Thiocystis violascens DSM 198: one gene and its partner. The protein of the gene in region 1 binds, or shares a complex with, the protein of each later gene. Links are inferred from orthologs where the notes say so. Each region holds a gene or a part of one and is shown on either strand. Other genes may lie near its edges. The genes, in order: accB and accD.

Region 1 (8,540 bases):
CCTGTTCATCCGCGGCAAGTTCGAGCAGTTCCAGCGCTATTGGCCGTTTCTGGCCCCGGCCCAGGCGCTGCGTCAGTTGTGTCAATGGCTGCTGGCGGAACCCGAGGCGGAACGCGCCCGGTGGCGTGATCGCCTCCTGGAGGGGCTCGGCCCGGATGCTGGCGCGCTTTTCGAGATACTGCCAGAACTGGCCGCGCTGATTGGCCCTCAACCCCCCGCGCCGAAACTTGGCTCGCTGGAGACGCAGATCCGTCTGCGCGCACTGCTGGTCACCCTGGTCCGCCAGATTGCCACGCCGACCCATCCACTGGTGCTGTTTCTCGACGACCTGCAATGGGCCGATCAGCCCTCGCTGGATCTCATCGGTGCCTTGCTGCAGGACAGCGCCATCAACGGCTTTCTGCTGCTCGGCGCCTATCGCGACAACGCGGTGGATACCGACCATCCGCTGTCCCGTCTGCTCCGCCAGCCGACTGCCGCTGGCGAACCGCCGCCGGTGCTGACCCTGACCGACCTGACGCCGGACGATCTGGCACTCCTGCTCGCCGATCTCTTGGACATGCAACCGGACGCCGTGCGCCCACTGGCGGCCGCGCTTCATGCCAAGACCGGCGGCAACCCATTTTTCACGCTCGAATTCATCCAGGCGCTCTCTCGGGATGGGGCGCTGCGCCCCGCCCCGGAGCCGGGCGCCTGGCACTGGGATACGGCGTCCATCGCCAGCCGTCCGGCCAGCGCCAACGTGGCGGACTTCCTCGCCGCGGGACTGACTGAATTAGAGGACGCAACCGCCGAGACGCTCGTCGCCGTCGCCTGCCTGGGCAATGCCTGCACCCTGGACCGGCTGGCGCTGGCCACTGGCACCGCGCCCGACGCGCTCGCCGGGCAACTCCGACCCGCGCTCGAACGCGGCATTCTCATCGCGCCCGACGCGAACGTTTCGCTGCGCTTCTGCCACGACCGGATGCAGCAGGCGGTCCACCAACTCCGCGACGACGCCTGGCGTGATCGACTCCATCTGGCCATGGCCCGACGTTTCGCCCAGGCCGGGGACGCTCCGGCGCATCGCTTCAGCGCCGCCGAACACTACGCGGTCGCGGCGGATCTGATCGTCGAGACCGCCGAGCGAAGCCGCGTCCGCGCGTTGTTTCTGAGCGCGGCCCAGCAGGTCCGTCAATCCGGTTCCTTTGCCGCCGCCGAACGCTTTCTGCGCCTGGGGATCGACCTGTTGTCCCCGGATGCCTGGCAAAGCGATCCCGACGCGACCTTTGCCCTGCATGCCGAACTGCATCTGGTGCTGTACAGCCTGGCCCGCCACGCCGAGGCTGACGAGACCTATCGGATTCTTGCGGATCATGCGTCTTCGCCCCTGCAACTGGTGGATCCGGCCTGCGTGCAGATGACGCATCTGTCCAACCGCGTCCTCTACTGGGAAGCCATCGAGTTGGGGCTAGCGCTTTTGGCTCGGCTTGGCATCGCGGTTCCGCTGGCCGATCTCGATCAGAGCCTTCAGGAACTACGCAGTTCATTTCCAGATATCTTCCTCGCGCACAAAGGAATGATTGCGTCTCTCCGAACCGACAGCGCCATCGAACGTCAACTAGAGGCTTTTTATCGTCATGTCACGGCGGGCGCGCTTGAACAACTGCCAAAGCGTCACGATCAAATCGACGAACGCCTGGCGGGCAGCGCCAAAGTCATTAACGCCATGATACCGGCGGCCAACTCCGCTCATCCGATGCTCGCACCCTGGCTGGTTCTGAGGGCGGGGCGGCTGTGGATCGAAAACGGCTATTGCGCCGCCACCCTCTTTCCGCTGGCCTGCATTGGCGTCACGGTCATTGGGCTACGCAGCGACTTCGCGACCGCTCAACGTCTCGTACAGGTCGCGCTGGCGGTGGGGACGACACTGGAAAACAGCCGCGAAACCGCCCGCGCCTGTTTCATCTACGCCAATTATATTGGCCATTGGCTGCATCCCATTGAAGAGGATGTCGCTCATGCACGGCGTGCTTTTGGAGAACTCTTGCGCGCGGGCGACCTAGGAGTCGCCTCTTACACCTTCTACGCTTCGCAGGCGGCCCTGCTGGACACTGGCGCTCATCTCGCAGAGATCCAGGCGGAGAACGCGGCGGCGTTGATGTTTGCTTCCAAGCTCGGACACTTGCATACAGAACAGTCCTACCTACCTTATCGACAACTGATCCGCGCACTGGAGGGCAAGACTGCGGGGCACGGTCGCTTCGAGGATGCGGATTTCGACGAGCAGGCGCATCAGGTGGCGGCACGGAGCAATCCAATGGCCCTGAGTTACTTCCACCTCTACCGCGCGCTGGCGGCCTGCCTCTTTCGCGATGAACAGGCGCTTGTCCATCATGCCGAGTCGGTCGTTGGACTGTGCATGCCGATCCACTGTCATTACGCGACAGCCCTCGTCAACCTGCTGCACTCGCTGGCGCTCATCCAACAGGTCCGAAGCACTGCCGAAACCGAACATCCCGCCCTGCTGGAACGCATCGACCTCAATCAGCGCTGGCTCAAGGCACGCGCCGCGGACGCGCCCATGAACTTCGACCATCTCCACGCCCTGGTGGACGCGGAACGGCTGGATGCGCTCGACCAACCCCAGGCGGCGCTCCAGGCATTCGAGCAGGCCATGCGCAAGGTATCCGAAGTTCGGCGCCCCTGGCACCGGGCGCTGATCGTCGAACGGGCCGGAGACTGCTTTCGGCGACGCGGAATGGAAGACACTGGCCGCCTCCATCTGACGCAGGCGCACGCGCTCTATACGCAGTGGGGCGCCCACGGCAAGGCGCGCGCGATGCGGGAGCGCCTGCCCTTCCTGGACGCCAGCGCGCTGGATGGCTCAAACGCCTGAAGGTGGCGCGCAACGTCGCGACCAGCCATTCCATCTTCACGTAGGAGCCCGCTTGCGGGCGACTTGCGGGCCTGCGGGTTTGCCGGGTGGCAGACTCAAAGGCTATTGGCAGGTCATGTCGCCCGCAAGCGGGCTCCTACGATGGCGGATGGCGCCAAAATGAGAACGACTGAGGGACGACGAACCGACTGGACAAAATTCCGTAAAATCCGCACAATTCGCGGCGATTTGTCGCCGTTCGCATCGAACTGGCCGCTACCCCCTAAACCGAAACCCTCTGAAAGGCAGCACGCGCGATGGCCGCGATTCTGGTCCTGAATGGACCGAACCTCAATCTGCTCGGCACCCGCGAGCCCGGACACTATGGCCGGACGACCCTGGTCGATATCCAGCGCGCGCTGGAAACCGCGGCCCAGGCCGAGGGCTATCGCCTCGACTTCATTCAGAGCAACGCGGAACACATCCTGATCGAGGCCATTCATCGCGCACCGCAAGACGACGTGCGATTCATCCTCTTCAATCCGGCCGCCTTCACCCATACCAGCGTCGCGCTTCGCGATGCCCTGCTTGCCGTCGCGATCCCTTTTATCGAGGTGCACCTGTCGAACGTGCACGCCCGCGAGCCATTCCGCGCCCACTCCTATTTCTCGGACATCGCGGTGGGCGTGATCAGCGGACTCGGGGCCGAGGGATACGCACTGGCGTTACGCGCCGCGCTCACGCGCCTGGCGCAGCAACCCACGAACGAGAAACCATGACCATGGATATCCGCAAGGTAAAGAAATTGATCGAGCTGCTGGAGCAATCCGACGTGGCCGAAATCGAGATCCACGAGGGCGAGGAATCGGTGCGCATCAGCCGTCATGGCACGGCACCGATGCCCTATTACATGCCCCAACCGATGCCAGGGCAGTTCAGCGCCCCGGTGGCGCCCGTGGCGCTGACCGTCGCGACCGACGACGACCCCTTGGCCGGACTCGATGGCGAGATCGTCCGCTCGCCCATGGTCGGCACCTTCTATCGGGCGCCCTCGCCCGGCGCCAAGTCCTTTGTGGAGGAGGGCCAGACGGTCCAGGCCGGCGAGACGCTGTGCATCATCGAGGCGATGAAAATCCTCAACCAGATCGAATGCGAGCAGGCCGGAACGGTGCGGCGCATCCTGGTCGACAACGGTCAGCCGGTCGAATACAACCAACCGCTATTCGTGATCGAATGACGATGAAACCCTGTCCAGCATGGCGCGCCTCCTGTTCCGAACGGCTCGGCCGCGACTGAACCGGCAGGCGTCGCCAATGGTCTGGACAGGGTTTGAATCACCCGTCAGCGCGCGGCCGGTCCGGCGCTTCCGTGGCCCAACCTGCCGCCCCCTACTGAAGACATCCCCATCATGGCAATGATCGAAAAGGTACTGATCGCGAATCGCGGCGAGATCGCGCTCCGCATCCTGCGCGCCTGCCGCGAACTCGGCATCAAGACGGTTGCTGTCCACTCCGAGGCCGACCGCGATCTGAAACACGTTCTGCTGGCCGACGAGTCCGTCTGCATCGGCCCGGCCGCCTCGCTCCAGAGTTATCTCAACGTGCCGGCGATCATCAGCGCGGCCGAGGTCACGGATACCGTCGCCATTCATCCCGGCTATGGCTTCCTGTCCGAGAACGCCGATTTCGCCGAGCGGGTCGAGCGTTCGGGTTTCATCTTCATCGGCCCGCGCCCCGAAACCATCCGTCTGATGGGCGATAAGGTCTCGGCCATCGCGGCCATGAAGACCGCCGGCGTGCCCTGCGTGCCGGGTTCCGACGGACCGATCGACGACAACAACAAAAAGCGCACCCTGGAGATCGCCCGCGAGATCGGCTATCCGATCATCATCAAGGCGTCCGGCGGCGGCGGCGGGCGCGGCATGCGGGTGGTGCACTCCGAGGCCACCCTGCTGAACGCCATTTCGCTGACCAAGGCGGAGGCCGCCGCGACCTTCAACAACGACATGGTCTACATCGAAAAATATCTGGAGAACCCGCGTCATGTCGAGTTCCAGATCCTCGCCGACCAGATGGGTAACGCCATCCATCTGGGCGAGCGCGACTGTTCCATGCAGCGTCGTCATCAAAAAGTCGTCGAGGAAGCCCCCGCGCCTGGCATCACCGAGGCGCAGCGGCGCGAGATCGGCGAACGTTGCGCCGCCGCCTGCCGCACCATCGGCTATCGCGGCGCCGGCACCTTCGAGTTCCTCTACGAGAACGGCCAGTTTTATTTCATCGAGATGAACACCCGGGTCCAGGTCGAGCACCCCGTCACCGAGATGGTCACCGGCGTGGATATCGTCAAGGAACAGATCCTGATCGCCGCCGGCGAGCCGCTGCGTTATGCCCAGAAGGACATCGTCATGCGCGGACACGCCATCGAGTGCCGGATCAACGCCGAGGACTCGGAGACCTTCATGCCGAGCCCCGGCAAGATTACCGAATTCCACGCGCCTGGCGGTCCTGGCGTGCGGCTGGAGACCCATCTCTACACCGGCTACACGGTCCCGCGGTATTACGACTCCATGATCGGCAAACTGATCACTCATGGCGAGGATCGCGAATCGGCCATCGCGCGCATGTGCAACGCCCTGCGCGAGACCGTCATCGACGGCATCAACACCAACATCAAGCTCCAGCGCGCCATCCTGCGCGACGGCGCCTTCCTCGCCGGCGGCGCCAACATCCACTACCTTGAGAAAAAGCTCGGGATGTAAGAGGGTGTAGACAAAATCAAACCGTTGTGGTCAACCGCCGCAGCAGGATGCGCGCCTCCGCCAGCCAAACCCAGGTTTCGGAGACCGCTGGCAGACGGTCATGATGCATGATCAATCGACGGGCACGCTCATTCCACGCATGGGTGCGCTCGACAACCCAGCGCTTCGGCAGCGGAACGAAGCCGTCGGCGTTGGCGATCACCACTCGGTCAGGCGCCCCGTCCACGTGCCAGGAGCCAACGCTTTTGTTGGCTGGATGGCGCACGACTTCCACGCGGATCGCGTGGGTCTGCTCGGTGGTTTGGGCAAATTGACCGGCGTAGGCGCTATCGACAAACAGCGTGTTGATCTGGGGGTACTTGGCGGCCGCGTCAGCGACGGCGCCCGAGGCGGCATCGCGGTCCTGAAGATTGGCCGCGACCACGCTCACCGCCAACACGAACCCCAAGGTATCGACCACCAGGCTGCGCTTGCGCCCCTTGACCTGCTTGCCCGCATCAAAGCCGCTCGGTCCACCCTGCGGCGAGCCGCGGGTCGATTGCGCATCCAGCACCGCCGCCGTCGGCGCGATCTCACGCCCCTCGCGTTCGCGCCATTGCCCCCGCAGTCGATCATGCATCTGCTCAAACTTCCCAGCCGCACTCCAACGGCGAAACGTCTTGTAGACATTCTGCCAAGGCGCGAAATCGTGCGGCAGCATCCGCCACGCGCACCCCGTGCGCACCACGTAGCAACACGCCTCCAGGATGCTCCGGCGCGACACGCGGGGCGGTTGACCCCGCCCGCCCGGCATCTCAAAGAGAGCGGCGACCAAGTCCCACTCCGCATCGGTCAGACAACTTGGGTAGCTTTGGTCGGGGTCGTGGCGACGATGCGCATCCGTATACCCATACCGACGCGGCGTTGCGCGCGCTTGCGCCTCGAGACCACTCTCGCCCCGGAGGCGCGTGACGCCCGCCTCCCGCAAGGACTTGCGAATCGTTGCTTCATGAGCCTCGATTCCCGTCCGTGCCGCGAGTTCCCGGGCAATCTCTGACAGCGTGGAGGTCGGGCGATCCGTGACAATTTGACGCAATACCGCTTGCTCCGCCTCGTGAATCTTGGGGGGACGACCAGCTTTCGACATCAGCGCACACCAGCTCAGTTGTAGACTGGTATACAAATAGCAGCTCAATTATTTTTGTCTACACCCTCTAAGGTGATTTAAGGGAAAGACTTTACCGATTTTCCGTTCGTCCTGAGCTTGTCGAAGGATGACCGGAAAATCGCGCTCCGAGGCCGACATTGCATCCGTTCATGGTTCGACAAGCTCACCACGAACGGATGCAATATCACCACGAAAGTGGGTATGAGCTTCTACGATCATCAGCTTTAAGGATTCGATGCCACCCCCATGCCCTGGCTGCAACTCTCCTTCAACCTCCCGCGCGAACAGTCGGAGACCTTTTCGCTCAACCTGGAAATGGCCGGCGCGCTCTCCATCACCCTCGGCGACGCCGGCGACGAGCCCCAACTCGAACCCGGCCCAGGCGAAACCCCGCTGTGGTCCGAGATCACGCTCACCGCACTGTTCGAGAGCGACCCGGAGACGCAATCCCTGGTCGAACGGCTCGCCCGCAACCTGACCGTCCAGTTAGGCAACGTCCCCCGCATCGAGCGCATCGAGGACCGGGTCTGGGAACGGGTCTGGATGGACACCTTCAAACCAACCCGTTTCGGTCGCCGGCTCTGGATCTGTCCGCACGGCCAACTGCCGGACGATCCGAACGCCGTCGTCGTGTCGCTCGATCCGGGACTGGCCTTCGGCACCGGACATCACGCAACCACGGCACTCTGTCTGGAGTGGCTCGACGGCGCGTCGCTCGCCGGCAAGACCGTCCTCGATTTTGGCTGCGGCTCAGGCATCCTCGCCATCGCCGCGCTGAAGCTCGGCGCCGCGCGCGCTATTGCCGTGGACCACGATCCGCAGGCACTGGAGGCCACCCGCGCCAACGCGCTCGCCAACGGCGTCGCCGACCGGCTCGACATTCATCCACCGGAGGATCTCCCCGATCTCAACGTCGATTGCGTGCTGGCCAATATCCTCGCCGCCCCCCTGATCGCGCTGGCCCCGCGCCTGATCGAGCTGCTGCGGCCCCAGGGCGATCTGGTGCTCTCGGGCGTCCTCGCCGAGCAGGTGGACAGCGTCCGCGCCGCCTATGCGGATTCCATCGAACTTTCTCCAACCCGCCTCCGCGAGGATTGGGCACTGATCGGCGGGACTCGGAAACCTCAACGTCTGTAGGGGCGAATTCATTCGCCGCGTGGGTTGCGCGGATGCAGGGATTCAAGGATTCAGGGATTCAGGGGCGAATGAATTCGCCCCTACGGCGATGTCGCGCAACCGCAAGTTGAAGGGGGCGGGACGAACGGAAAATCGGCAAAATTCTTTACGAAAGTCACCCTATCGGGGAAAATCGCAGCCATTCTCAGTATGACCTGATGAAGCGAAAAACCCAGACGAATCAGGCGAGCAGTGAAGGGTTTCCCGTTCGTCCTGAGCTTGTCGAAGGATGAACGGGAAACCCTAAGCCTCTGAGCGTGAAGCCGTTCATGGTTCGACAAGCTCACCACGAACGGCTTCAGGCGGCCTTGGCCCTGCTTTCCGGGCAGAGAAGGCGAAACGGTCAGGCTCAAACTGAGAATTGCTGGGGAAATCGGGAATTGGCTGTAAGGGAGAAGGAGCGAGCGATGGCGCAAGAACACGCAAACGCCGAGGTCGGGATCGTCGAACGACTCTTGGAACTGGTCCCGGAAGACGGCACGGCCATCGGCAATCCGGCGCTCAGGCAAGCCTTCGAGCAAGCGGCCGCCGAACTGAACAGCGCGTTTGACGAAGCGGCCTTCGAGCAGGCAAAGCAGGCGTTGCTCGACCAGGGTCTGTTG
Region 2 (8,348 bases), 190 kb from region 1 along the record:
TTTCGCGATGGCTTCCGGTTCCTTGTCGGACAGAACCGCCAGCACGGCGCGCAACTGGCCGGGACACGCGAAGGCCCGCAGGTTCGTGGCCAGGGCCTGCGCCGCCGCGCCATTGTGGGCCACGTCGAGAATCCAGGTCGGCGCCCCCGGAATCACCTGAAACCGTCCGGCAAGCCGGGCACGCTGCAACCCGGCGCGTAGCGCGTTGACGGGCACCGGCAGACGTTCGCGCAGACAGGCGAGCGCGGCGATGGCCGCCGCGGCATTATTCAGTTGAAAGGCGCCGCGCAGGGTCGGTAACGGCAAGGCCAGCCGTTCGCCTCCAGCGCCCTTCCAGATCCATCCGTTATCCGCGGTTTCATGATCGATTTCGCGCCCGAGTTGCAAGGGCGCGGCAGCCAGTCGAACCGCTTCCTCGCGCAGACGCACGGGGGCGTCCCGCTGACCCATGACGGCCGGGCGACCGGCGCGAAAGATCCCGGCCTTTTCGACGGCGATCGCGTCCAGCGTCTCGCCCAGCCAGGCGGTATGGTCGCGCCCGATCGAGGTGACTACCGAGACATCGGCATCAAGCAGATTGACCGCGTCGAGACGCCCGCCAAGCCCGACTTCCAGCACGGCCAGATCCGGACCATAACGCACGAAGAGATCGAGCGCCGCCAGGGTGCCGAACTCGAAGTACGTCAGCGTCGTGTCGCCGCGCGCCCGGTCAACACGCGCGAAGGCATCGCACAGCGACTCATCGGAAACGGGTTCGCCGGCGATTCGCACACGCTCGTTATAGCGCAGCAAATGCGGCGAGGTATAGCAGGCGCATCGATAACCCGCCGCCTCGGCCATGGATTCGATCATCGCCACGCAGGAACCCTTGCCGTTGGTTCCCCCTACCGTGATGACCGGAAAGGGCGGCGGTGTGGGACCGAGTCGCTTCCAAACCGCCGCGACTCGCGCCAGACCCAGTTCGATGGTCTTTGGATGCAGACTCGCCTGCCAGTCAAGCCAGTCGTCAAGGGTCTCGAACCGGCGGGTCATGTCAGACCGGAACCACCGTGCGGCAATAGCGGGGACGATGGGCCAGAATCGCCAGCAGATCGGCGATCCGTTCGCGCAGGTCGCGACGGTCCAGAATCATGTCCAGGGCGCCCTTTTCCATCAGAAACTCGCTGCGCTGAAAACCCTCCGGCAGCTTTTCATGCACGGTCTGTTCGATGACGCGCGGGCCGGCGAAGCCGATCAGCGCGCCCGGCTCGGCGAGATTCAGATCGCCGAGCATCGCCAGACTGGCGGAGACGCCGCCCATGGTGGGATCGGTCATCACCGAGACGAAGGGCAGCGCGTGCTCGCGCATCCGCCCGAGCGCCGCGCTGGTCTTGGCCATCTGCATCAACGAGAAAAGGCTCTCCTGCATCCGCGCGCCGCCGCTGGCGGAGAAACAGACATAGGGCGCGTTCATCTCCAGCGCCGCATCGACCCCACGCACGAAACGCTCACCCACCACCGAGCCCATGGAACCGCCCATGAAACTGAACTCGAAGGCGGACGCGACGATGGGCGTGTCCTTGAGCCGGCCGCGCATGACCACCATTGCATCCTTTTCGGAAGACTGCTTCTGCGCTTGGACAAGACGATCCTTGTATTTCTTCAGATCCTTGAACTTGAGCGGATCCAGCGATTCCAGATCGCCGCCGATTTCCTCGCGCCCCTCGGGATCGAGAAAGGCATCCAGACGCCGGCGCGCGCCGATCCGGTTGTGGTGGTTGCACTTGGGGCAGACTTCCAGATTGCGTTCCAATTCGGCGCGATAAAGGATCGCGTGACATCCTGGACACTTGGCCCAAACGCCTTCCGGCACCGCCCGCTTGGTGCTGGCCTCGATGCGGATGCGGCTCGGGATCAGTTTCTCGAACCAACTCTTGCTCTTGTCCATCGCCTGTTTCAGGGCGGCGCCGGCTTCCGGTTCGGTCATGTGGTTTACTCCGCGGTCCGTGGTTCGGGCGAGGCGTCAACGGCGTCGATCGCGTTGCGCAGTCCGGCCAGAAAGTCGGCGATGGTCTCGGGAATGCGCTCCGGGGTCTCGGCCAGCGTCTCGATGCGGCTGACGATGGCGCTGCCGACGATCACCGCATCCGCGCCCCGCGCCACGCTGGCGGCGGTCTCCGGATCCTTGATCCCGAATCCGACCCCCACGGGCAGCGGGATCAGGGATTTGATCAGACGCACCTGTCCGGCGACAGCCTCGGTATCCAGATGACCGGCACCGGTCACGCCTTTGACCGAGACATAGTAGACGAAGCCGGAGGCGACGCCGCCGATCCGCGCGATGCGCGATTCGGTGGAGGTCGGGGCGAGCAGATAGACCAGATCCAGGCCATGCGATTTCATGGTCTCGATCAGATCGTGCCCCTCCTCCGGCGGCAGGTCGACAATCAGCGCGCCATCCACGCCCGCCGCTTGGGCCTGGCGCGAGAAGGCGTCGTAGCCCATGACCTCGATGGGGTTCAGATAGCCCATGAGGACGACTGGAGTTTCGGTATCCCGCTCACGGAATTCCCGGACCATCCCGAGCACATGCGTCAGCGAGACGCCCTTCGCAAGCGCCCGCTCGGTCGCCCGCTGGATCACCGGACCATCGGCCATGGGGTCGGAAAACGGCACGCCCAGTTCGACGAGATCCGCGCCCGCCGCGACCATCGCGTGCATCAGTGGGACGGTGACCTCGGGCGCGGGATCGCCGGCGGTGACGAAGGGGATGAGCGCGGTGCGTCCCCGCCCGCGCAGTTGCTCGAAACGTTGCGCAATCCGACTCATAGAACCAACCCGTCGTGCAGTGCGACCGTGTGCATGTCCTTGTCTCCGCGGCCGGACAGATTGACCAGGATGATCTGATCCTGGCGCAGGGTCGGCGCGAGTTTGTGCGCGTAGGCCAGCGCGTGACTGGACTCCAGCGCGGGGATGATGCCCTCGGTGCGGGTCAGATGGTGGAAGGCGGCCAGCGCCTCGTCATCGGTGACCGCATCGTACTGGGCGCGTCCGCTGTCTTTCAGCCAGGCGTGTTCGGGACCGACGCCCGGATAATCGAGCCCGGCCGAGATGGAGTGGGTCTCGATGATCTGGCCGTTCGCGTCTTCCATCAGATAGGTGCGGTTGCCGTGCAGCACGCCGGGCCGACCGGCGTTCAGCGGCGCGGCATGATGACCGGTCGCGATCCCCTCGCCCGCCGCCTCGATGCCGTAAATCGCGACCTCGCGATCCTCGATGAAGGGATAAAACAGCCCGATGGCGTTGGATCCGCCGCCCACGCAGGCGACCAGCGCATCCGGCAGACGCCCGGCGCGCTCCAGGATCTGGGCGCGTGCCTCGCGGCCGATCACCGCCTGGAAATCGCGGACCATCATCGGATAGGGATGCGGTCCGGCAACGGTGCCGATGATGTAGAAGGTGTTGTCGACGTTGGTCACCCAGTCGCGCATCGCCTCGTTGAGCGCGTCCTTGAGGGTCCGCGAGCCGGAGGTGACGGGCACGACGCGAGCGCCGAGCAGACGCATCCGGTAGACGTTGGCCTCCTGGCGCGCGATGTCGACCTCGCCCATATAGACCACGCATTCGAGCCCGAGACGGGCGGCGACGGTCGCGGACGCGACGCCATGCTGACCGGCGCCGGTCTCGGCGATGATGCGGGTCTTGCCCATGCGCCGCGCGAGCAACGCCTGACCGATGGTGTTGTTAACCTTGTGCGCGCCGGTGTGATTGAGATCCTCGCGCTTCAGATAAATCTGGGCGCCGCCCAGCTCGCGGCTCCAGCGCTCGGCATGATAGAGCGGCGACGGACGACCTACATAGTCGCGCAGGTCAGCGTCCATCTCGATCTGAAAATTCGGATCGGCGAGACAGGCCGCATAGGCCGCGCGCAGTTCCTCCAGCGGATGCATCAGCGTCTCGGGGACGAACATCCCGCCATAGGGTCCGAAATGACCATGGCTGTTCGGCAGATCGTAGGCCGGCCCGCGACCCGGCTCCGTGCGCGATGCACGGATATTATCGGCGTTTGTCGCCATCGTTTACCCCTTGCATAAATGCGAAAATCCTTGCGTGATCCTTGATGCCCCGGGCGGATTCGACACCGCCGCTGACATCGACCCCATAGGGCCGCACGCGTTCGATGGCCTCGGCAACATTCGACGGATCCAGCCCGCCCGCCAGCACGATGGACGCGGCCAGTTCGGGCGGGATGCGTTCCCAGTCGAAGCGCTGTCCCGTACCCCCGGCCCGTCCGGGCTCGAAGGTATCGAGCAGGAGTCCGGCAGCCCCCGCGAACCGCGCCCGCTCGGCCATCGGGTCGATCCCCGGACGCATGCGGATCGCCTTGATCCAGCGACGGCCAAAGCTCGCGCAGTGCGCGGGCGCTTCGTCGCCGTGAAACTGCAACAGATCGAGCGGCACCTGGTCCAGGGTCGCGCGAATCGTCGCGGGCGCGGCATCGACGAAGAGCCCGACCGCGCTCACGAAGGGCGGCAGGCGCTCGCAGAGACGGCGTGCCTGCTCGGGCGTCACGGCGCGCGGACTCGGCGGATGAAAGACGAAACCAACGGCATCGGCGCCCGCGGCCACGGCCGCGTCGACATCGCTCTCGCGCGTCAGGCCGCAGATCTTAACCCGGGTTCGGGCCATGCGCGAGGAGCGGTCCGGAGCCGGATCGGTGGGCTGGGAGTCGATGGGGTCGGTCGGCATCAGTCGGCGGTCGATTCCGGCAGTGGTGAAGCGGTTTCAAGTTGAGGCAGATCAAAGCGGGACGGATAATCGGCACGCACGAAATAGAGCCCCTGCGGCGGCGCCGTCACCCCGGCCAGGGTGCGGTCGCGTACCTCCAGCAATTCCCGCGTCCAGTCGACCGGTGCATCGCCCCGGCCGATGGCGATCAACACGCCAGCGATATTGCGCACCATGTGATGCAAAAAGCCATTGGCGCCGACCCGGATCGTCAGCAGGTCGTCCTGCTCGGAGAGTTCCAGATAATGAATCCGACGCACCGGGCTCTTCGCCTGACAGGCCACGGCGCGGAAACTCGAAAAATCATGTTCGCCGACCAGCGCCGCCGCGGCCAGTTGCATCCGCGCACGATCCAACGGTTCATGTACCCAGACCGCGCGGTCGCGTCGCAGAGGCGAGCGGGCGCGCTGGACCATGATGCGGTAACGGTAATGCCGGGCCATGGCGCTGAAACGCGCATGGAAATCCGCTTCGACCGGATGCGCCCAGCGCACGGCGACATCGGGCGGCAGATTCACATTGGCCCCCAGCACCCAGGAGCGCTCGCGCCGCTGTGCCCAGGTCTCGAAATGTACCACCTGTTCGAGCGCATGCACCCCAGCGTCGGTGCGTCCAGCGCAGATGACGCTCACCGGATGATCGGCGACCCGCGAGAGCGCGGCTTCCAGACAGGTCTGGACAGTACGGACTCCGGGCTGCTGGGTCTGCCAGCCGCGAAAGTCCGAGCCGTCATACTCGACGCCCAGTGCGATCCGACCGGAGATCAAGGGGTCATACCGTCAAGGCTCAAGCCAGTTTCTCCAGCAGCGCACGCGCCTCGGTCTTCTGTTCGTCGCGCCCCTCGGCGATGACCTCTTGAAGAATCTCGCGCGCCGCCTCGGCGTCGTCCATTTCGACATAGGCGCGCGCCAGATCGAGTTTGGTAGCGGTCTCGTCCCAGATTCCCGAGTCCATCTGCCACTGCGAGGAAAGGTCTTCGGTGGGAACGCTTTCCCGCTCCGACGTCAAACCCGAATCGAACCGATCCTGGCTGTCCGAGGGCGGGAGATGAGACAGATCCTCGGCGGATGGCCCCGTCCCGAGACGCTCGTTGCGTGCCAACGCAGGCTCATCGAGCAGTGTGGAATCGAACATGGAGTCCAGTTCTTCCGCCAAGTCAAGACGCGTTTCATCCAGCGTCAGCATCAATTCGGAGTCGATGCCGATCGGCTCGTGCGCGATATCCGCGAACGGATCCTGATGCAGGTCATCCTTGCGGTCGCCGGCGTGCGGCGGAAGCTCCAGATCCAGCGAATCCTCTTCAAAGACCAAATCGCCAAGACTGACCGGCTCCGACAGAATGTCGGCCAAGGTGTCGTCGCTGAATTTCAGCGGCGAATCGTCCTGTGACTCCGCTTTCTTCAGGTTCAGGGAACCCGCCACCGAATCGCCAGGTTTTTGAACGGATTCCCGATCGGCGCCCCGCGGCTGCGCGGCCAATTCGACCGGGGGAGCGGCGAGTCCCGAGCCATCGTTCCCGCCGGACTGAACCTGAGCGGAAAACTCCTGCAACCGTTTCCACTGTTCCGGCTGAGCTTGCGCGCCACCGGCCGATTCGATCGACTGCATGATCTCTTTCAGCCCCTGGGCATCCTGCGCGCCCGCATAGGCCTCGGCAAGCTTGAATTTGATGTCCAGACGATCTGGAGAAAGCTTCAACTCCTTGAAAAGAAGCTCTTTCGCCTCGCTGTGCCTCCCATAGGCGATGTAGATATCCGCCTCCGAGAGCACATCCGCCTCGTCGGTTTCGGCATCGAAATCGCTCAAGGATGACATCAACGCCAAGGGGCTTTCCGGTTCTTCCATGTCTTCATCGGCTGGAATCAGAGGCGTCTCCGAGAGCGCGGTCCGATCAACCCCCTGCCTTGAGGACGCATTGGACGCGGCTTTCTCGGCGGATACTCGCGTTGCGGGGAACCCTGTCGTCCCCTCGGTATCCGAGAAATCGAGCGTGTCCAGATACAACTCCTGCTCAACGCCTTCCTCACGGCGCCGTCTGGCCGTCACCCATGAAAAGGCCAGGATGCCAAGGGCAGCCAGACCGCCAAACCCGGCCAGGGGAAGCAATAGCGACTGCCAGCTTGAGGACGAATCAACTGAACTCGGCCCGCTCCCCTGGTTCTTGCCGGCTGGCGCGATGGGCGTCGCGGGCGATCCGGCTTGCACTGGCGACGCCTGACCGATCGCCGGGTCGGACTCCCTCGCAACCGGAGCAGGGGTCGGTATCGGTATCAACGCGGGTGTGGCGGAAGAATCGTTTGCCGCATCGCTTGCGCCTGAAACGTCAGGGTTTTCGTTGTCGGCGGCGGCGAGCGAGGCGTCGGGCAACGGCGGTTCGATCAGAGCCGAATCGCCCTCTCGCGGTGCCATGGCGGCATCCGCGGCCAACTCGCCGGACACCGCGTCCGCCAAGGCGTCGACATCCTCGGGCGAGGTCGCCGGAACATCCCGAAGCCTGTCCCCGCTCAGGACGCCGGGAGCGGCACCCGCGCCTTTGATCCGTTCGAACTCGGCGTTACGCTGCTGCAGCAGATTCTGGATATTCGCGAGTTGCGTCTCCAGTTCCTGAATTCGATTCCTTAACTCCAGCGCTTCCTGACGGGTACTTTCACTGCTCTCCAAGGCCAGTAAAAGATCCTGCTCCATCCGCGGGCTTCCCGCGGCAGCCGGAGACGTCGCGGTCGCTCCCTCGGGCGGCATCCGCGCGGCGCCTGGTGAAGTCGCGACCGCCCCAGACGTCGCCCCGGCGATTCTCAAGCGCGAAGAGAGCGCGTCCGGGGGAATCTCGGTGATCGGAGCGGTACGGACCGCACCCCCGCGCAACGCCTCGGCAAACTCGCGTTCCGCGGTAGCGGCATCGAGCGCGAACAATTCCGCGCGGGTAGGGATGATCAGCGTCTTGCCGGCAATCAGGCGATTGATGTTACCCCGAATGAATGCGCCCTGATTATTCCGGTGCAGTGCCAGGGCCGTCTGGGCCGTGGTGGCGCCAGCCGGGGCGTGATTGAGTGAGAGCCTCCAGAGACCGGCGCCTGATTCGATGGGTCCGACATAGACCGGAAACCCGTCGCCTGGGGCGGGAATATGGTTCGAGGGCGAGGCAGCAACACGCTGCGCATCCGAGGCGGATCGCGCGGCACCGGGTTTGGCGCCACTAGCCGCAGGACTATCGACGCGCGGTGCCTGGCGCTTGGCCAGGACAGGCGGATCCAGCAACACCGTATATTCCTTGATCAACTGACCGGTGGGCCAGTAGACCTCGACCAGAAAATCCAGATAGGGCTCGCGGATCGGCTCCCGGCTTGCAACGCGAATCACGGACTTCCCCTGAGACGACACCTCGGGATGGAAGGTAAGTTTGGTTAAATAGTGGAAACGCTCGATGCCGGCCTTGGAAAAGGCTTCCTGAGAAGCGAGCGAGACTTTAACGGCATCCAGTTCATCAGGCTTGACATCGTTCAGTTGGATTTCGCCGGAAAAGGGCTGATTCAGAACCGATCGCGTCTGGATACCACCCAAGCCAAGGGCGAAGGCGTCGGTGC

What was found.
Region 2: the proteins of accB (region 1) and accD are in contact, whole or in part, in a solved structure (PDB 8UXZ), measured with the Escherichia coli proteins. The link is inferred for Thiocystis violascens DSM 198 from one-to-one orthologs.

Annotation. Positions count from the first base shown.
Region 1 is NC_018012.1:1,187,711-1,196,250, forward strand. What follows is about bases 2,424-5,366. They hold accB (acetyl-CoA carboxylase biotin carboxyl carrier protein), read left to right. Parts: upstream 2,424-3,638; coding sequence 3,639-4,094; downstream 4,095-5,366. Other genes in these bases: THIVI_RS05345 (ATP-binding protein), read left to right, coding at 2,424-2,878; aroQ (type II 3-dehydroquinate dehydratase), read left to right, coding at 3,175-3,636; accC (acetyl-CoA carboxylase biotin carboxylase subunit), read left to right, coding at 4,272-5,366. In the rest of the region: more of THIVI_RS05345, read left to right, coding at 1-2,423; more of accC, read left to right, coding at 5,367-5,615; THIVI_RS05365 (IS5 family transposase), read right to left, coding at 5,632-6,741; prmA (50S ribosomal protein L11 methyltransferase), read left to right, coding at 7,009-7,899; THIVI_RS05375 (site-specific DNA-methyltransferase), read left to right, coding at 8,346-8,540. UniProt on the Escherichia coli protein: This protein is a component of the acetyl coenzyme A carboxylase complex; first, biotin carboxylase catalyzes the carboxylation of the carrier protein and then the transcarboxylase transfers the carboxyl group to form malonyl-CoA.
Region 2 is NC_018012.1:995,580-1,003,927, forward strand. What follows is about bases 1-2,751. They hold accD (acetyl-CoA carboxylase, carboxyltransferase subunit beta), read right to left. Parts: upstream 1,967-2,751; coding sequence 1,034-1,966; downstream 1-1,033. Other genes in these bases: folC (bifunctional tetrahydrofolate synthase/dihydrofolate synthase), read right to left, coding at 1-1,032; trpA (tryptophan synthase subunit alpha), read right to left, coding at 1,972-2,751. In the rest of the region: more of trpA, read right to left, coding at 2,752-2,808; trpB (tryptophan synthase subunit beta), read right to left, coding at 2,805-4,055; THIVI_RS04480 (phosphoribosylanthranilate isomerase), read right to left, coding at 4,036-4,668; tRNA pseudouridine(38-40) synthase TruA, read right to left, coding at 4,728-5,534; THIVI_RS04490 (motility hub landmark protein FimV), read right to left, coding at 5,554-8,348.